2 regions of the Bacillus tuaregi genome follow, and region 1 is predicted to be linked to the other one. Evidence: riboswitches for the same ligand, from Rfam matches in the RefSeq annotation. Region 1 holds a riboswitch; the other holds the start of a gene.
What was found. A riboswitch is a leader RNA that binds a small molecule or an ion and turns the genes downstream of it on or off. The one in region 1 is predicted to bind cyclic di-GMP.
Positions count from the first base shown of each region.

Region 2: another riboswitch for cyclic di-GMP. It lies ahead of BQ5321_RS04205 (response regulator); the one in region 1 lies ahead of BQ5321_RS01360 (diguanylate cyclase domain-containing protein).

Region 1 is NZ_LT629730.1:146,852-157,465, reverse strand. It holds gene BQ5321_RS01390 (ABC transporter permease) at 1-820, opposite strand, end outside; gene BQ5321_RS01385 (ABC transporter ATP-binding protein) at 807-1,574, opposite strand; gene BQ5321_RS01380 (response regulator transcription factor) at 1,775-2,446, shown strand; gene BQ5321_RS01375 (sensor histidine kinase) at 2,443-3,471, shown strand; partial or broken gene BQ5321_RS25035 (methyl-accepting chemotaxis protein) at 3,658-3,987, opposite strand; gene codY (GTP-sensing pleiotropic transcriptional regulator CodY) at 4,679-5,488, opposite strand; cyclic di-GMP riboswitch class I at 6,143-6,228, shown strand; gene BQ5321_RS01360 (diguanylate cyclase domain-containing protein) at 6,326-8,194, shown strand; gene BQ5321_RS01355 (IS110 family RNA-guided transposase) at 8,245-9,480, opposite strand; gene BQ5321_RS01350 (EAL domain-containing protein) at 9,690-10,614, shown strand, end outside.
Region 2 is NZ_LT629731.1:359,948-370,561, reverse strand. It holds gene BQ5321_RS04220 (TetR/AcrR family transcriptional regulator) at 1-130, opposite strand, end outside; gene BQ5321_RS04215 (sigma-70 family RNA polymerase sigma factor) at 315-854, shown strand; gene BQ5321_RS04210 (DUF4179 domain-containing protein) at 830-2,131, shown strand; gene BQ5321_RS04205 (response regulator) at 2,272-2,580, opposite strand; cyclic di-GMP riboswitch class I at 2,692-2,781, opposite strand; gene BQ5321_RS04200 (pyridoxamine 5'-phosphate oxidase family protein) at 2,937-3,425, shown strand; gene BQ5321_RS04195 (DUF5412 family protein) at 3,505-3,936, opposite strand; gene BQ5321_RS04190 (zinc ribbon domain-containing protein) at 4,330-4,593, opposite strand; gene BQ5321_RS04185 (hypothetical protein) at 5,033-5,260, opposite strand; gene BQ5321_RS04180 (sigma-70 family RNA polymerase sigma factor) at 5,808-6,284, shown strand; gene BQ5321_RS04175 (anti-sigma factor C-terminal domain-containing protein) at 6,284-7,267, shown strand; gene BQ5321_RS04170 (hypothetical protein) at 7,249-7,542, shown strand; gene rph (rifamycin-inactivating phosphotransferase) at 7,632-10,253, opposite strand; gene BQ5321_RS04160 (TetR/AcrR family transcriptional regulator) at 10,387-10,614, shown strand, end outside.

The sequences.
Region 1 (10,614 bases):
CAATCAGATTCGTTCCTTTGTAATAACGCGGCTTATTCTTTTGTAGCAGCTTTAATAGGTACACCGTTACAGAGCGGAAAAATAAATACGTACCAGCCATCATAAGAATCAGCGCAATCCCGTAATTGGTAAAAATATAAGAGGTCGTTAGCTCCTCGGGAAATGGCCTCATAATCATCCAATAACTCACAGCCAGCAGTACGACCCCAAGCATCGAGGAGATGACAGAAACCTTTGGCTTCTCTTCCCCCTTTTTCTCTGCATGGAATAATTCAATTAACTTAAAACGATAGATTAGCCGGTAGCCTTGAAGCGAAGTAAACAAGGTAATCATCAGAAATACGATGACCGTTTGCAGCACCGCTTCGATGGAGATAGTAAAATCAACCCCTGTCGTGGACCCCATTAGGCGAATCAGAATCATCGTAAACAGCTTGCTAAGAAAGGTTCCCAGCACCATTCCAACCACTAATGAGATGAGACCCATGCATAGATTTTCATAAAAGAGCATCTTTCCAATCGTCTTTTTTCGTAGGCCAAGCATCGAATACAAGCCGACTTCCTTTTTTCTTTTTCTTGTAAAAAAAGCATTGGAATATAAAATAAATATGCCCACGAATAAAATTAAGAGAAGAGACGATGCCATAAACATAAAATTCATCGTATCAGACACTAAAATGCTTTCTTTAATATTCTCGTTATATTGTAAGGAAACAAAGGTATAGTAAATGACAATGCTAAAAACGAATGAAATAAAATAGACCAAATAATGACTAAAATTCCCCTTCATATTTTTCCAGGCTAGGTTAAATAGCGTCATGCACTCCACCCCCAAGCGCAGCTAATACATCCAGTATCTTGTTGAAAAATTCCTTTCGAGACTGCTTCCCTTTGACAAGCTCTGTAAACAGCTTGCCATCCTTGATAAATAAGACTCTTTCGCTATAGCTGGCAGCATAGGCATCATGCGTCACCATCAGAATAGTCGCTTTGTCATGCTCACTCAGCTGCTTCATGCTTTCCAATAAATCAGTTGCCGATTTGGAATCAAGCGCCCCTGTCGGCTCGTCAGCCAGAATCAGGCTTGGCCCTGCTACAATCGCCCGTGCGGCTGCCGTTCGCTGCTTTTGACCGCCTGAAATTTGATATGGATACTTTTCCAAAATCGAGCGAATCCCAAACTTTTCTGCCACCTCAGCTACGCGCCGCTCCAGCTCCTTTATATTCATTTTCGCCAAGGCTAACGGAAGCAGAATATTTTCCTTAACCGTTAACGTATCCAGCAGGTTATAATCTTGAAAAATAAACCCTAATTGTTCGCGGCGAAAATTTGATAGCTGCTCTTCGTTCATATTCAGGATACTCTGCCCATCGATTCTAACCTCCCCTGAGCTAGGTGTATCGATGGTAGCTAATATATTTAACAAGGTGGATTTCCCTGCACCGGACGGTCCCATAATCCCGACAAACTCACCTTCTGCAACCGTTAAGTTAATTTCCTCCAGTGCGGTAAAAACATGACCCTTCGAACCATATATTTTTTTCAATCGCTTTGCTTCTACAATTGCTTTCATTCTATAATTTCCCCCATTTGTTATGAATCTTGAATAACTGATACTTTTATTCTAAACGAATGAATCATGATTCAAACTTACAGTTCCGGGGTTCAACCTTACAGTATTGTCACCATGATGCAATTCTTCTCTATTTTAGATAAGATGGAGGCAAGAAATCTATCTACTATATAGCACACTTGGTTTCTGGAGGGACTTCTATGAAAATGATGATTGTCGAAGATGACATTACGATTCGAGATATGCTAGGGGAATCGATTGCGAAATGGGGGTTTGAGATTGTGAAGGTAGAGGATTTTAACCAGATCCTTCACGTATTGACGACAGAAAATCCTCAATTGGTGCTATTGGATATTAACCTGCCGGCCTATGACGGCTTTTACTGGTGCAATAAGATTAGAGAAATCTCGAAGGTGCCGATTATCTTTATTTCTTCCCGCACCACCCCAATGGATATGATCATGGCCATGAACATGGGCGGCGACGATTATATTCAAAAGCCGTTTGATACAAATGTTCTGATGGCTAAGATCAATGCGCTGTTACGTCGCTCCTATTCGTACATCCAAGCTCCATCCAATGTGCTGGAGCATGATGGAATCATCTTAAACCAGAATGACTGGGAGGTATACTATGGAGATGAAAAAATCAATCTATCCAAAACCGAATTTATCATCCTCCATCTCCTCATGCAGCAGAAAGGAACCATTGTTAGTCGGAACAAAATCATGCGAAGGCTTTGGAAGGACGAAAGCTTTATCGATGACAACACATTAACAGTCAATATTAATCGTCTGCGCAAAAAACTCGCTGAAATCGGCAAGGAACATTTCATTACAACGAAGAAAGGCGAGGGGTATGTGATTCAATGAGCTTTCATCATTACTTAAAGGATAAAAGATTCTTCTTCCTCTTCTATTTGGTTTTGATGGCCTTTATTTCCATAATGACAGTGGTCAGTGTGGAAGAGCCGTATGCGTTTGCCAATGTTTTATATATCAATTTGAGCGGCTTTTTGCTGGTGCTTCTCTATATCACCATCGGTTATTTTTATCATCGTACATTTTATCGCGAATTAATGGAGTGGACTGAAAGTGAACAGGACGGAGTGCTTGTGAGTATACTGCAGCCCTCCAGCCAGGAGCAAAGACTGTTTCTACGTTTTTTAGAAAAAAGGCAAAAGGACCATTTTCACAAGCTGCAGCAGCTATATGATGAAAAGCTTGATCATCAGGAATTCATCCTCTCCTGGATACATGAAGTGAAGCTGCCGATTGCCGCGGGCCGGCTCCTGATAGAAAACAGTGAAGGCCGCTCCGCAGAATGGCTTGCCGATAAATTGGAGGATGAACTGAACAAAATTGACCAATATGTGGAGCAGGCCCTTTACTATTCAAGGGTCGACTCCTTCTCAAAGGACTATTTCATTACCGAGGTGCATCTGAATCAGATTGTGAATAGCAGCGTGAAGAAATACGCTAAGCTGTTTATTAATAAAGGAATCCAGTTTGAAATGGACCTTGCGGATCAATATGTTCAAAGTGATAGCAAATGGCTTGGCTTTGTGATTGACCAAATTCTAGCCAATTCCCTCAAATATACAAACGAAGGTGGGAAGATTACTATCCAGCTTGAGGAAGATTCTCTGGAAAAAAGAGTCTATATTCTTGATAATGGAATTGGAATTAAAGCGGAAGACATCCACCGAGTCTTTGAAAAGGGATTTACCGGCACCATCGGCAGAAGCCACGCTAAATCGACAGGCATCGGGCTCTATCTTGCCAAGCAGCTTGCCAACAAACTTGGTCATGACATCACTATCGAATCAGAAGAAAACAGCTATACAAAAGTAGCAATTCACTTTCCAAAGATTAGGAATTATTATCATTTGAGTTAGATGGAGAGGTAGGAAGTCCATTTTTCCATTTATTTTTCAAGCATACAGTTACTGCCGATAGTCAGCACTCCCGTTTGAACACGCACGAGACCACTAACGAATATGTACTAACCTACTACAGGTGGTACCGTGCCTATCATCAAATCGACAAAATCCGATAAACTTCGGGGCGTGCCTGTCACTCCCCTATAATTTATTAGCAAACTCGTTTAGTTTTTTAGATAATTCTCCAATCTCTACAATAACAGTTAATATTTGTTGAATGGAGGCAGCTTGTTCTTGACCTACAGAAGTGATTTGTTCAATGGAAGCTCCCATTTCTTTCGTAACAGATTGGATTTGCGACATTTTATCACGTATATCCTGTGTTGAAGTAGCGGTTTCCTTTGAAAACCTGCGAATTTCTTTTGCAACCACTTCAAAGCCTCTCCCTTTTTCACCTGCCCGGGCTGCCTCAATCGCTGCATTGAGTCCTAGCAAATTCGTCTGATCCGCCATTCTTTTGATTACCGTTAATACTTCATCTGTATTTTTTACATCCTCCCCTGCTTGATGAGATTGTACTAGAAGCTCTTGAGAAAAATCGGCAAGTGAATTGGAGCCATTGGCCACATAGCTAAGTTGTTCATTTGCTAATGATAAGGATTCGACAATCTGATTGGAAATGGCTCTTAATTCGCTTTGCCTACGTATCTGAATCGCCATTCCACCAATGACTTGACCCTTTTGGTTATGAAGAGGAAGTGCGGTTCCCGTAAATTCAAAGCCATAGAATTCAGCCGGCACTTCAGCCTGCAGACGTCTATTTTGCTTAAGTGCCAGTGCGAGTGGCTCTTCGGAATGTAATGGCTGTCCCACATGAATCTTTAAATCAATAGTCTCTCCGGGAAAATAAGCAATAAATTTTTCTAAATCACATAAAGCGATTGATAAATCAGCTGGTACGGCCGCTTTTAATATAGGAATCATAGCAACAACGTGCTCTAAAGAATCTACTTTGTTAAACATTAACAATAACTCTCCATTTCTTGGGAAAACTGTAGTAATGACCCTTGGTCTATAAACTAAACATATAAAGACTACACTGTTATGAAAAATCTGAGGAAAATGAAAAGGATTGGCCCCTGTATAAACCAGAGAACAATCCTTTTTTGCTGAAAAAAATGACTAACATTTAGGTTCAACTAGATACATATCCTGCCCCAGATTAGGCCCTCATTTTTAGGTTACTTATCCTACTGGTTGACCTTACCTGTTCAATTTCATGATAAAATTTATCATTTAGTACTTTTATATAGGTTCCTTTCATTCCTAATGAACGCGATTCGAGAACCCCGGCACTCTCAAGTTTACGAAGACCATTTACAATCACTGAACGAGTAATTCCGGCACGATCGGCAATTTTTGAAGCGACCACTAACCCTTCCTCTTCGTTAAGCTCATCGAATATATGAACGATAGCCTCCATCTCACTGTACGATAATGAATGAATAGCCATTTGTACAACGGCTTTTTTACGTACCTCCTCATTCCTTTCCTCCGTTTTTGCATGAAGGATTTCCATGCCAACCACTGTTGAGCTATATTCTGCTAGAATGAGGTCATCATCATGAAATGGCTTATCTAATCTTGCCAGAATTAACGTTCCTAAGCGTTCACCCGCCCCAATAATGGGAACAATCGTGGTTAGACCTGTTTTAAACAAATCTCTATTTTCCACTGGAAAGGCTGTATATTCACTGTTCACATCCAGATTGGAAGACGTCTCCTCGATCGTAAATAAATGCTTCGTATATTCCTCAGGAAATTGACGCGCCTCAATCAATTTATTCATCCGCTCATTTTCAATTTGTTGGCATACAGCAAAACCAAGCAGCTTGCCCGTCCGGCTTACGATAAAGATATTGGCGTCAATAATTCCACTTAGTGTTTCTGACATTTCATTAAAATTCACAGATTTACCTGCAGCTTTTTGTAATAGAGCATTAATTTTTCTTGTTTTTAATAATAAGTTCATGATTATACCCTCCTGTAAAAAAATATAGTTACCATGCTATGAACCCGTATCAAGTCCATCTAAAAAGTAAAAAGCTTTGGTCAGTTCAGAACAAAAATCTCATTCAAAAAATAATATTAATTAGAATAAGCTCGTAAAAATTAGTTGTTTTATTCACATGATGTATGTAAAAACATAAGTCATAAAGTCCATTATTGAACCTTGAAAAACGAAGGAAGTACGTTTCTATAGATATTTCTCTTTCGAAGAGTGTTTAGGAGTTATCCTACAGAGGCTTCGGGTTGAGTCCATTTTTATGTGAATAGTCATAAGTGGCTGAAGAAATTCACAAAAAGTAATCTAAGTCCTTTTTCTACTATCACTACAGTAGTAACCAAATCCAGATAACATAGTACCATATACTCAATCTGATTTGTATATTTAAACGCTCAAATAATATAATTCGCGCATTTCTAATAATTCAGGTTAATCGAATGGGGTGACAGGCACCATCCATTACTCAGCGTGGAACATTTTGTGAAACAAGATTTTTCGGGTGGTGCCTGTCACTCTAATTGTAATTGTATGAATTTTATACCATCAATTGACAGAATTTAGTATTTTTATATAATATATTAGATGATAATCAATATCACGAGAAAATTACATATGTTTTATACGAAATGGCAAACCATTGGAAATGATGGGACGCAAAACTAGAGGGGCTACGTCTGTATGGATATGCCAGCCAGGTTACCGAAAATAAATGCTTTTTGGCTCACTTTCGGTATGAATGTGAGTTTTCTTTTTTTCAAGATGGAGAACAAATATGCGGAAATGAAGAGTAGGTGGACTTTAATGTTTTTTTGGGACAAATGGACAAATAGCAAAACATCTACAGCTGGTAATTTTTTGGAAAACACATCCTTATTTTTAGACTACCCTGACGCCATTTTTACGATGAATGTAAATGAACAAATACTATCAATCAATAAGGCTTTCACCCATCTATTAGGACATTCGCTTAAGGATGTCTTGGAAGATATAGATAAATGGATATCCCCACATGACTTTGAGAAATTTCAATACCATATCCACAAAGCCTTTCATAACCTCCCTTCTTCTTTTGACTGTCAGTTAATCCATAAAAAAGGGTATAGAATCCCTGTGGAGATATCAGTCATTCCAAGCGTGCAGAAGGATAAAAGTATACTCACCTATTGTGTCTGTAAGGATTTGCGAACCACCCAATTATACGAAAAAGGGATTCTAATCCTAACCGATCATCTACAGCAATCCCAAAAAAGAACAAACATCGGCAGCTTTGATTATGATTTAATCGAAAATGAAGCCTTTTGGTCACAGCAAACCTATCAAATTTTCGGAATCGAGGATCCAGACTTTATCCCTGCTAATGAATCGATAGCAAAATTAATCCATCCGGATGATTTAGAGAAGGTTGAAAAAACACTAGGTAGAGCCAAGCATTTCGGCGAAGGCTATGAGCTTGAAACGAGAATTCTTAAAAATAGCGGGGAACAAAGGACCCTTTATCAACGCGCTGAAATCATGCTTGATGAGACAGGAAAGGCGATTCGGATAATAGGGACCGTTCAGGATGTCACTTCACAAAGGGAAATTGAAAATCAGTTAAACAAAAATGAACAGATGCTACAATCGATTACCGATCGTTTACAGGTTGGGATTTGGTCCTATAGTTTAAACGAAAATCGACATATATTCTGCTCCAAGGGCTTAGAGGACATATATGGGTTAAATCAAGCTGAACTAATGATGAAGCCTTTATTATGGACCGACAGCATTCACGAAGATGATTTACCCTCTGTTATTGAAAACATAGACAAGGCAATCAATGGAAAAGAAGTGACCCATAAGTATCGGATTCGAAATGTAAAAGGAATTGAAAAATGCCTTCGCGTCCAAATGATTCCCTATTTTGAGCACACCGGAAAAGTGATGCAAATAGATGGATTTGTCGAGGATTTTACCGAGGAAAAAGTGTATATTGATGCTCTTTCGTTTCTCGCAGACCACGATTCTTTAACTAGACTTCCGAATCGTCGTTACTTTAAAAGGGTCTTAACCGAGCATATTCAGTCGCAAAGCCATGCAGAGAAATTTGCTGTTTTATATCTAGGCATTGACCGCTTAAAATCGATTAACGATACCTTTTCATATCAATTAGGCGATGAGCTGCTTATTAGTATTGCTGAAAGGTTAAATCGTGTCCTCGTGGGCGAGGATACGTTTCTTGCCCGTATTGCAGGAGATGAATTTGCCATCTATGTCAGAAATATTATCGAAGCAGAGGATGCCATCCAAGTGGCAAAAAAGATTATTCAGGAATTTGAGAAGCCTTTTTACCTCGAGGAGGAGGAAATCTATTCAACCACAAGCGTTGGGATTTGTTATTACCCTTTTGATGGCGAGGATTCTCATACTCTTTTAAAAAAAGCCGCAATTGCCTTACACAATATAAAGGAAATCGGACAAAGTCATTGGCAAGTCTATTCATCCTTAATGAACATTGAATCGTTTAAAAAGTTTCAATTAGAAAAGGATTTGCGAAAAGCCTTGATGAATAACGAAATGTATCTGGAATACCAGCCAAAGGTCAATACACTAAACCAGCTAATAGATTGTCAAGAAAAATCTTTTAAATCGAAAACAACTTCATGCTATACTAAAAATGCGCAACTCAAATAACCCTCCGAACTTAATTTGGAAGGTTTTTGCTTTATTTGAAAATGCTGTTATTAAATAGTTTCTTGGAATGGTGTTTTCGTTTTTAACATCGCATAAATCCAGTGTAAAAGTTTATTAGCACATGCAATAATGGCTACTTTATAAGGCTTACCTTCTTCACGTTTTAAATCGTAGAAGGCACGTAATCGCTTATTTCGTGCAATGGTTTCATCAGTTGTTTTCTTTTTACGACTATCTCGAATGGAACACCGAACTGCTGTAAAAAGCATGTGGCGAAGCCTTGCAGAGCCTCGTTTAGTAATATGATTCTTCGTACCTTTAAAGCGACCTGATTCAAAAACACTAGGGTCAAGTCCTGCAAAGGCAACTAACTTTTTGGGATGACTAAACCGATCAATTTCTCCGATTTCAGAAATAATCGTGGCAGCGATTTTTTCACCTACACCGGGAATTGTTTGGAGTAGTTCATATTCTTCAAGTTGTACCGCCAACTTATCAATCTCACGCTCCAACGTAGAAAGTTGTTGGTGGTACGCTTGAAGTAAATCAATATACATATTCAGACTGACTAGAAGGCTTTGATATAGCGTTGACTGAAATGGATTGCGTTCTGCAGCTGCGATTAATCCTTCTGCTTTTTTATGCGCCCAATTAAATGAACGTGCTTTACAATGCCTATCAATAAATTGTGCAATTTCCTCCACACCAGCTTTTAAGACGGACTCCGAGGTAGGGAAGGTTTGTAAAGTTTTTAATGAAACCTCGGCATACAAATCGCCAAAAACACCTTTATACTCTGGAAATACTTGATCTAACACAGCTTGAAATTGAAGCTTTGTTTGAACCATAATTCCCGTCATATTTTCATGTTGTCTTGTCAGATGCCGAAGATTTAATAACTGAACACCACGCTTTTTCTGAGGCTCTAAATCCTCCTTGTAATACAGTTCGCCTAAGTGATAAGCATCAATGGCATCTGTTTTGGTTTTTCGTAAGCTAGAACTTTTTGCCCGGTAGGATACCAATGGATTTACGATAATCACAATGTACTCTCTTGCTTCTAAAAACTGTACAACTGGGGCATGATAGTGACCTGTTGACTCCAAAACGACAGGTGGTTTCATCCCTGCTTGACGCTCTAAATCGAGTAAATAAGAGTGTAACTCTTTTAGACCTTCCACCGTATGTTCAACCTTCACACTGTTTTTATAGGGCATCTTTTTATCCAAGAACATTTGAATCTGACTTTCACCTTTAGCGACATCCAGACCAACAACTGGATTCATAGTTTATCTCCTCCTAGTGTAGTGGATTGACCGGTAACCTCTATCTAGCTTGTCATTCATATATTCGCTTGTTATACGGGATCTCAATGTCCCAACCAGCCTAATCATGTGTTAACAAGTAGAGGGCGAACAGTTTAGTTGTCGGGATCAAGTCCCACGGGTGCGTCCGTTCTACCCCGGCTACTATCAATCTATAAATTGAATAAAAAATAGTCAACCAGATTTCTCTGGCTGACCTTATAATACGAACGGGTAAGATAGAAGGAGCCGAGGCCCTGATTCGTTGGAAGCATTCAGAATGGGGAATTGTCTCACCGGGTGAATTTATCCCTTTAGCAGAAGAAAATGGATATATTTGTACTCTTGGCGACTGGGTATTTAAGGAAGTTTGCAAAATGATTGCAAACTGGAAGGAGCAGGGCTTACCCATCGTTCCGATTGCCGTCAATGTTTCTCCCAAAAGATTGATGAAGACAGACTTCACCCAGTTTGTAAAAGACACCATTGAAGAAGCGGGAATTGAACCAGAATTAATCGAGCTAGAGTTAACGGAGCAATCGATTATTCAACAGTCTGAGACGACCAAAAACATCATAACTGATTTGCATCACTATGGTGTTTCCATTGCCCTTGATGATTTTGGCACAGGCTTTTCCTCGTTATTTGACTTAATCAATTTTGACATTCAAATCCTTAAAATCGATAAATCCTTTATTGATGGGATTTCGATTAATCCAGTGAATGAAAGTGTGATAAAAAGTCTTATCATTCTTTCCAAGGACTTAGGCATTAAAGTCGTTGCCGAGGGTGTCGAGGTTCAAGAGCAATTAAGCTTTCTTCAGCAGCAGGAATGCCATCAAATTCAAGGCTATATTTTTAGTAAGCCGGTTAAGGCCAACCAGCTGATTAAGCTGATGAAAAAAGAAATCCTAAAGCCTGTACAAGTACGCAGACCAAAATCGATTGTGGAAAACCGACGCAAATATTATCGTCTAGCCTTTCAGAATCCTTTATGTGCAGACATGACGATTATTAAATTTAAGGACAAGGATACAAACCTAGGCTATTCCAATGCCTTAATTGAAAACATAAGCCTTGGTGGTTTACGCTTTCTAACAAATATTAACTTACCCG
Region 2 (10,614 bases), on a different contig from region 1:
TCACCTTTGCCCTTTTTGCAACCTTGGTTAAACTGACATCGGTATAGCCGAGCTCATCAAGCGTATCAATGCAGGCCTGAATAATCTGCTCTCTACGTGCTTCCGCAATAAAAGATTGTTTATTTTCCATCCGAATCTCCGCCTTAAATAGTTTGGTTGATTACTCAATTAAAAAATTGGTCGTTCAATCAGTTTTATTTTCTCATAGAAGATCGATGTCTGTCAATGGGACCTGTCCCCCGTCCAAAAAAATTGAAACCTTCCACCGGTTTGATGTATCTAATAGATAGAAGGGCATGAAAGGAGCGCGTATAGTGAATGAGACTAGGGAAGTGAAGAAGGCGATTAAGGGAAATCGGTCCTCGTTTGAGCGTCTGATTCTTGAGTATAAATGGATGATGTACCGGGTTGCTCGGACGGTGCTTTCTCGTGATGAGGATTGTGCGGATGCGATGCAGGAGGCCATTCTGAAGGCCTTTCAAAGCATTCATACGCTGAGGGAGCCGCGCTATTTTAAGACCTGGCTGGTCCGGATTCTTCTTAATGAATGCCACCAGCTGATTCGAAAGCACAGGAATCTCCTTTCCATCGACGAGCTGGCGGAACCGTCATCAAACGAAAGTGGCTATGAAAAAATTGAGGTTGAGCAATTACTCGACATGCTTCCGGCTGCGGAGAAGCAGCTGCTGATGCTCTATTATATAGAGGATTTATCGATTCATGATTTAGCTCTTATTTTAGACATACCTGAAAATACTGTGAAGACAAGATTACGGCGGGCCCGCGAGAAAATGCAAAAAATATTGGCCAAGGATAAGGAGGTTCAGACATGGAAAACTGGGAAAAGCAACTAAAGAATGACGTCAACCGCTCATTGCCAAGCATGATTGATACACGTGTCGAGGAAACGCTGAAGAGGCTACCAGGGAAAAAGCCGAAGCGGAGGTTTTTTTACGGACTAACCGCTGCCGCTGCGGCACTTATATTGACATTCGGCCTATCGTTCTTCTCGCCTACCTTTGCCAACTCCCTGAAGGACATCCCTGTCATTGGCTCCGCGATTGAATTTGTGGGCGATATTGGGATGAAAAAAGGCAAAGAAAAAGGCTTAACGACCGTGATGGGGGAACAGGTGGAGATCGACGGGCAGCTGATTACCTTTACGGAAACGCTGTATGACGGTGGTGAAATCCATATTGGCTACCTGATGCAGGCCCCTGAGAAGGCTCAAAACGATCATTTTATGAACAATCTTGAGCTCTTCATTGATGGCAAGCCGATTGGCGGCTATGGTATGGGCGGAAGGGAATCGGAGATTGAAAAGGGCATGTATGCCGGGACAATCAGCGTCAGTGTTCGCGATGACATCCCCGATTCGTTTGTTCTTGGGATTCGCCCGCGCGAAGGGAAAGCCTGGTCTGTCGAGCTGCCTGTTGAACGAAAAGGAAATCACGAGTCCTACCTGGTGCAAAAGGTCGAGCAGCAGAAGGATTTAACGATTTTATATGATCAAATCACCTTCTTCCCGACTTCAACTGAAATCGCGCTTCGCTTATTAATCGATGAGAAGGCGTTCCATTCGAATAAATATATGATGCTAGATTATCAGGTCATCGATGACAAGGGTCGAGTGCTGCAGCCATTCAGCGGCGGGGGTGGCGGCGGCGGACCTGTCGATGGGAAGGTGCTGCAAAGCTTTAAGCAATATTATGAGCCATTGGAGGAGCAGCCGAAATCATTGACCATCAAGCCTTATTTGATCGATATGAATGAGGCCGCACCTGAGCTCGAGAGGCGTCAATGGCAGGGTGAGAAAATGACCCTTTCGCAAGGGGAAATCGGTCACTTGACCATTTTGGAAGTAACGGAGGAGGATGGCGTTACGACGATTACCTATCAGGTTGAGGGTGAGGATTTATACAGCCAGTCAACCGCTATTTGGCTCGAGGATTCAGCTGGTACCCGCTATCACTTCGATCAGCCAGCGGTGCGTGTTGACGGGACGGTTAATCAATACCAGGTTTCCTTTGCGGAAGTACCTTCTTTCGAGGAGCTGTATATTGTCACAGTGGCGATGAGTCCGCCGGAGTTTCTGGAGGAGCTAGAGGTGACGATTGAGCTAGAGGAATAGTTGGGACACAGGGACAGGTCCGTTATCCAAAAGGGAAATAATTGAAGATTATACGAAGTAAGCCCTATCTCATAGATCAGAGAGATAGGGCTATTTTTATAAAAAAAACAGGGACAAACCTGTCCCCGTTAACCTCTGTTCTAAATATGATTGTTTACCACAAATTCCAAATTCTGAAAATGAGGTTTCACGACGAAATCTTTGGCACCTATTTTTAAGGAATCGATGATTAAGTGTTTTTGACCTAATGAAGAACACATAATCACCTTTGCGTTTGCATCGAGTTTCATAATTTCTTTAAGGGTGTTGATTCCATTTTGTTTTGGCATGACAATGTCCATGAATACAATATCTGGTGCATTCAATTTATACATTTCAACAGCCTTATATCCGTTGTCTGCTTCTACAAAATCAAAATGCTTGAACTCACTAAGTAGTTTTTTAGCCACGTTCTCATAAAGCGAGAATCGTCAGCAATCAGAATTCTTTTCATAATTTAATACCTTTTCACTATAGATTTAGGCAAATAGGATAGGTAAAAAAATAATTTCAGGTTTGAGCCTGGCAACCCGGCTACCATGACAAAAAAGCTTTGTTTTAGGTCCGTGGCTTTGCGTCTTTTACTTTCTTAAAATTTGCCTATATAACTATAATAATTATTTATCTAAATTTGTCTATACATGTCGAAAAATACATAAAAAATTTCTATGTATTTAGAGGCGAGTCTGGCCATGGGGACAGGTCCGTTGTCCCAGAATAAAAGCTCATAGACAGGGGAGGATAAAACCATAAAGAGGTGATTGATATGGCTAATAGGATGAAACAAGAGGATATTGAAACATTAAGAGAGTTGATTCAAGATGTAGAGACGGCCATGTTCACGACGGCTACTGAAGATGGGCTTGTTTCTCGTCCCATGAAAACACAGGAAGTAGAGTTTGATGGAGACTTATGGTTTTTTACTAAAAAAGCGACGAATAAATATGAGGAAATCTTACATAATCAAGAGGTGAATGTTGCCTATGTAGGTAAATCCTATGTTTCCGTCCGTGGAAAAGCGGAAATCGTTGAAGATTTAAACAAGAAAAAAGAATTGTGGAGCAAGGTTTACGAGAAAGTGATGCAAACCTCTTATGATGATCCTAATATTATCTTGATAAAGGTACATGTGGAAGCAGCCGAATATTGGGAATCAGGAAATCTTATCAAGAATATCGCCTTTTACTATAAACGTATGACAGGGCAAAATGCTCAATCAATAGATATTAATGAAACGATTGAATTCAATCATTAACCACTTATCAAGGTTGTCTCGTTAGAGGACAACCTATGTAAGTGACAGCAGGATAGATTCGAAGGTTGGTTGAATCGGATTATTCGTTTTGATAGCAAGTCTCATATGTATTTTTCAGCAATAGACTTTTGCAAGCCAAACCATTTTCGTGATAGATCTCTTTACCGATTTCTAATTGGATGCTTCTATTCGAATGGGGGTCATCCGGTTCGTCGTTTTGAATGGACAATGTGTCCTCATCGAGCCATTCCATAGAAAAATCACTTTTGGCATCACTATAGTATACAGTTTGTACTTTATTCTTCTTATAATTGCTTGTGATTTCAACCCATACATTCACGCCGCCTGCTGCCCCACCATATAGTTCATAATAAGCATTTGCTGTATATTCTTCAGTAGGCGAGGTAACAGGTCCAGGTCCCTTTTGGGTGAAATCCCGATTAATTTTATTAAAGGTAAAAAAGTACATCACATACAAATAGATGGAAGATACTAGAACAACCCCCGACAAAGCTGCAATCAGCCATTTTTTGGGAAAAGTATTCTTTTTCATAAAAAAAAGGATAAGGTTAGCCGCTAAAATCAAAAATACTAAAATAGTAATGAAAGAAATGATGACTCCCAATAAAATGAAAATGATACTCCCTCCTATCTTGCAATACTATCTTCTCAAATAACATTTCTCCAAGTAAATCGGTCTTTGGGTAAAAAAGGTATTCATTCAAAAGGCGGGACAGGATGGATAACCCAACATTCACTGTTAGGAGAGTGAGACGAATTAGATTGAACAGCACGGACCAGAGTTCAAAATGACAAACGTCCCTACCTGTTGTAGGAACGTCACGGATCATAGACATTTACTTTTCTGAAAAAATAAGTTCTTTGGAATTCTGCCTAAGATGAATTATTCTTTTTTCCAGCGTTGTAGTGTAGGTAATAAAGCGGTCATTTCTTTCCTTGCCTTTTCTTCGCCCATTGCTTCTCCTAGAATCGGTACAAGCATTTCAATCATCTCTTCCAGAGAAAGATTAGGGTGAAGGAATTTTCCGTCCTTATAGCAATTTGTACAGTAAATGCTTTTCCTTCCATCGGGCTCTTTTGCAATAAAATGAGCGTGTTCTTCATTAAAAGGTAAGCCACAGCTTTGACACATTGGTATGTTTGTCATTTTTTCCATTCCTTTCGTATGGGGACAATTGACAGGTCCCTTGTCCCTCTAAATATTCCCATTCAAAAACAATAGCAAATAACTTCCTGCACAAAGGAAAATGGCCACTTGCGTGATGATGTAAATCGTACGTTCAGATTTGGTGAGCTTTCGTTCGCGTTTCATTTTTTTAAAGTGCCGATAATAATAGATGGAGCACAAGAGTAGTAGGATGGCGGTCACTTGGAATATGTTTTCTAATAGGTTGACCAAGGAATCATCTCCTCCTATTTGCTGATTTTTCCTCGAAAAAAGGTTAGATCGCGCTCAAGCCAAGATAAATCAATACTGATACCAAAAATCAAATTCGCCCGTCGAATTTGCGTCCGGATTTTTATCGAGCTCGCTCGATAAACAACCTTTAAAAAATCCGTGACATCCGCCGGAGGCTTAACTTCATTCAGCCGGGGTTTGAACCCATACTTGTAGAAGTGGAGGACTTCTGTACCTGTCGCAAGCTTTCACTACAAAAACATTTGCTGAATGAAGTTAAGCCGGAAAGGAACAGTCTCTTATTAAGCTTGGGCCAATTATTCATCCAGCCCCATCTTTTTCGATCCTTATCCAACCAAAAGTAGTCAGCAAGAACTGCCACAACTATAATGAAGGCAACCATTGCAGGACCCATCAGCATCCTCCTTATAGACATCCATTTATTTACATATACGTTTCTGTTGAAGTAAGGTTTCAAGATTCTTTTTTTGCGTAAAAGGATTTGTTTTCCCTCTACGGAAAAATAGCTGCCTCACTAGTATCGCCCTTTTCGAAATAGCGAATCGCCTATTTGGCATGTATAAAGCCTTTACGATCATTGTATTCCAATCCAAGCTTAAGCATGCTCTATTGAAGTTAACCTGGGAATTCTCGTTAGGGGCTCGTTGTGTAACTTTACTATAGCATATTCCAGTTAATCGACCCTAGATTAAATCCGGCTTAACGGTTATGGTTAAGCGGGATTTACGATATTTGCCGGTTCAATCTTTCGGACATTGTTGTAGGATATTTACCAGGATGCTTATTTTCATGCTTCAATTAAGCTTCTTGTTGTACGATGTATAGTAGTTTGCGCTTTTTCGTGCTTCAATCAAACCTTACTACAGAAGTTGCAATAAATTTTCGTTTTCCTGCAACTTTTTATGCCATTGATACGTGGATAGAATGAAAGGTGGGAAGTAATGGACCTTGAACAAATCTATACGCTTTATTTCAATGACTTATACCGCTACCTTTTTTCCTTAACCCGTAATCATTTTGAAACGGAGGATTTGGTACAGGATACTTTTACAAAGGCACACATCGTCTTGCTTGCTAGTGAAATTACCGAGATAAAGCCCTGGCTTTTTAAAGTAGCGTATTACACATTCATTGACCGATTTAGGAAGAAAAAAAGCTATGTCACAATGGATGAATTTTTTCAAGCTGATACCCATACACCAGAGGATATTTTAATCGAAAAAGATTCTTTCTTGGAGCTACTGGGCTATTTAGACCGTATTAAGCCGATGGAAAAACAGGCCATCCTGCTTTGCGATTTGCATGATTGCACGAATGAGCAGGCTGCAGGCATTTTAAATTTAAAACTCAATACGTTTAAAAGCCATTTGGCTCGGGGGCGTAAAAGGGTGCGAAAACTTTTGGAGGAGGATACGTAATGGATTCATATGAAAAGCTTATTGAAAAGGCGAAGCAGGCTGAGATGCCCCAACCTAGCGATGGCGCGAAAAAGCTGAAAAGGGCGATATTTTCCTCGAAATGGAAGCTGATTCTGACAACCTTAACGGTACTCCTGCTCATCGTTCCAACCTGCTATATGCTGACCTATATCTATTATGTGTTTGGGACTAAATCGACTACTTTAATGGACGTGGCTAGTAAGACACTTTACATCACTGAGCCCAACACCACTCTGGAGGAACTGGAATTCGATATGGATTTTTCCTTATTTTCTATGAATCTAGCCTTCGAGCAATACAAGCAGATTGGGGATGAATATTATCCAGCAAAGCACTATGATTTAAAGTTTGTGCTGAATAACCTTGTCAAAAGCGAGAGCGATTCCAAATTAGAGAAGGTTTATCCTACATACCCAACGCAGAATAATCAATGGTTAGCCCATCCGAAGAATAGTGTTGAATTTAACAGCGTGAAGGAGTGGCAGGTTCTATCCGGGCTGCCAGAGGAAACGGTTGTCGAGGCCTATCTCTCTTTAAAGGATTTGTATCCCGTTGATGAAGTCGTGAGTGAAATGAAACAACTAGACGTCACCTGGGCTGCTATTTATACCGGAACTGAGGAAAAAATGGTCAGTGCGGACGGGGACCTCATCTCTCCCATTGGCTACCCAGTCCAACCTGATCAAACCTATTGGTCGCCTTTCAGGGATTCCGACTCACATGAGGAGACTTTCCTTAAAATGCTAAAGGAAATCAAACCTTATGAGGATATCGCAATTAAAGTTTCTTCACATAAAAATCTCGAATTGTCCGAGCGGATTGATTTTATTGAAAAAAATGGCTATAAAACCTACGGTGTCGTTGTGACAGGTCCAAAGCTTGAGGTGGAGAAGCTACAGAATTCAGAAATGGTCCGTTATTTGAAGCTAGGTGAGGTGAAATTATGGAATTGGGCCCGATGAAGCAAAGGATTTTTCTATCGATTGGCTGGCTAAGCGTGATAATGGGACTCGTTTCCTTGGTGACTTTAAATATTTTCCTGTTGTGGAATTACGATATCCCGATCGTGGGTGATATCTTTTTTTGGATTTCCCTTACCCTGATTTCCGGAGTGGTTTCCATTTTTAACAAAAACAGCCGCTCCCTTGGCTTGTGGGGCTTAGGGATTGGCGTCTATTTAGGAGCCTTTGTTGTCGTTATGTTTGTGCTTGGTTGGGCGGTTACACCTTTCCCGTGATGTAAGGAAAGAAGCTGGATAAAGGGACGAGAAATCCCTTTATCCTCTGCTAAATCTTCTGTATACCGTCTTTTTTCCAATATAGCTAATCACCCATTCAATATCTCCACATACCCCTTTGTGCCGTCGATGCGGATTCGCTGGCCGTCCTGAATGAGTTTGGTGGCATTTTCTACTCCGACGACTCCAGGGAGGCCGTATTCTCGGGTGATGACTGCGCTGTGGGTGGTGAAGCCGCCTACTTCCGTCACCAGCCCGCTGATGGTGACAAAAAGCGGCGTCCAGCTTGGGTCGGTGAAGCGGGTGACCAGGATATCGCCCTTCTCCAGCTTTGCTTCCTCTACGGATAAAACAACTCGGGCACGACCCTCGACCACTCCCGTGGAAACGGGAATCCCCACGATGGCGCCCTCTGGAATATCTTTTCCCGCGTGGCTGGCGCTCGGAATATACCCATCGGAGGTCAGCACGCGCGGAGGGGTTAGTTTTTCAAAACGAGCATAGTCCTCTTTCCTTTGTTCCAGCTTCGAATAGTCGAGCTGCTGGGTTTTCACGACCTGTAGGAGCTCATCGAAATACAGATAGAAAAGGTCCTCGTTCTGTTTCAGAATCCCTTGCTCGACGAGCCTTGCCGCTTCCTTCATCAGGGCCTTCTTATACACCTGATAACGGCGGACGATATAATACTTTGGCTCTTCACGGTAACCGGCAAAATGGCGAAGCACGCTGATGCGCTTCATGACCTTTTTTGCCTTCTTATTCCCGCCATCAAGCCTGCTCAAGCGCTGCAGGAGCTCCTCCTCCTTCTGCTTTGCCGCGAGCTTCCCTGCCTCGAATTTCCTGCGATGCTCGCCTGGCTCTAGTACCGAAATATTGTTCAAGAGAACGGGAAACAGCTGGGTTGGTTTTTCCGCAAAACGGGCCTTCGTGATGTCGATTTCTCCTGGGCAGCGCATCCCGAATTTTCCCATGAACGTGCCGAAGGCCTCCCTGACCTCTTCGCCACCAGGGAGCATGGCCATTTTTTCAAAAAAGTCCTCCTCCCTCGGTTCAGTGGAAAGGTATGCTAGCACCTCTGGATACTCGCGAAGCACATCCGCGATATCCCCGAGAGCCAGCCCCATTTCCGTCGTAATATTATGGTCAAGTGATTTGGAAAGAGCGTCCGCTGCATTGGATTCACCTAGCCATTTTTCAAGCTGTTTATTTAAATAATTGTTGGCGAGAATCGCCGAGATAATCGCTCCGAGGAGGGTTGGGTTATAGGCCATCTCGAGCAAACGCTCGCGATCAGCCTCGATAAACTGTAAGGCCTGCACACCTGAGAGCTCGGAAAGCTGTTTATCTATGTCGGTTAGTTCTTTTTCAAAAGAGTCGAGAATGCCCTGCAAAATGGTTGGGTCATTTCGGCGATAGATTTTCACCGTTTCCTTCATCGATGCGGCGGTGAAAATGCCCCCTTTCACATTCCGTTTGCCCTTTGGCAGGGACTTCATGAATTCCTTGTCATCAATAAGCGTGTGAAGCGCCCCTTGAATGAAGGGGTCCTGCTGTCCCGTTGCTGCCAAGAGGCGGGTACGGCCCAGCTTAGACGAGAGGTCGTGCGTGATATCGGCGAAAAGCCTGCCGCCTGCCCGCTCCAATGACGTATCTGAAATCATCTCGAAAAAAGACATCCCGAGGGGCTTGATGGCAGCTGTCATCATCTGCGTATGCCCAATCGACATATAAACACGGGGCGTCTGCTGCCCTTTGGTATCCGGCAACGGAAACAGGGTCGTAATCGCACGGCTTTGTACCATATAAAATTCATTTTGCACGAAGCACCACTCAATATCCTGTGGCGAGCCAAAATGGGCCTCGATTTTCTTCCCGATTTCCGCCAGCTGCTTGATTTGGTTGTCGCTCAGAACCTGCTGACTGCTCTTTCCCCGTTTGACTTCCTGCGTTCCCCCGCCGGCAAGTGGTCTGATTTCCATTTCCAGCGTCCCGAGCTTTTTTTCCGAGATGATGCCATCTTGAACCTTATAGACATCCGGATTCACCAGGCCTGAAACGAGTGCCTCGCCAAGCCCGTAACCCGCATCAATTGTCAGGGTCCTTCGGTCAGAGGTCATCGGGTCGGCGGTAAACATAATCCCCGAGGCATCGGACAGGACCATTTTTTGCACGATAACAGACAGCAGGACCTTCCGATGGTCAAAGCCATTTTGGATTCGATAGGTAACGGCGCGATCTGTAAAAAGGGAGGCCCAGCACTTGATGACATGGCGAAGCACCTCTTTCTCCCCCAGGATATTTAAATACGTATCCTGCTGCCCGGCAAAGGAGGCGTGTGGTAAATCCTCCGCCGTCGCACTCGAGCGGATGGCAAACGTCTCATCCTCCCCCAATAAAACAAGCGCTTGTTTGATTGCCAGCTCCACAGCCTGGGACAGCTTAAGATTTTCGATGGTGGAACGAATGCTTTTACTTATCGCTGAAATTTGCTCCCTGTCCTCCGCTTTTAATACGCTTAGTTGCTCAAACAAATTCTCTAATTCGATATGATGCTCAATCGCTTTTCTGTAGGCTTCCGTTGTCACACAGAAGCCGTCCGGAATCTGTAATCCTTCTATTCTTGATAGCTCACCGAGATTTAGGCCTTTACCGCCAACCTCCATAAGCTTTGACTGATCTATTTCTGAAAAAGGTAAAATATAAGGCTTCATGTGTAAACCCCCATGTTGAAGTTTTGAAATATCAATTTGTTGATTTCATAATATAGCTGGAGGTTTGGGGTGTCAACAAGTTTTGAAATCTATATTATATAATTTCAAAACCGTGGTATGATAGGAGAAGGTGATGAAGATGAATGGTTATGAAAAACGAACCACTAAAAAGAAGGAGTCGATTATCGAGACGGCGCGTGAGCTATTTACCCAGAGGGGAATCACCGATGTCAGTATCAGTGAGATTGCGAAAAACGCAGGCGTTTCGCAGGTATCGATTTATAATTATTTTGGCGATAAGAATGCCCTGGCGAAAGAGGTGCTTCGCTCCTTTGTCGACGAGTATATGAAGAGCTATGAG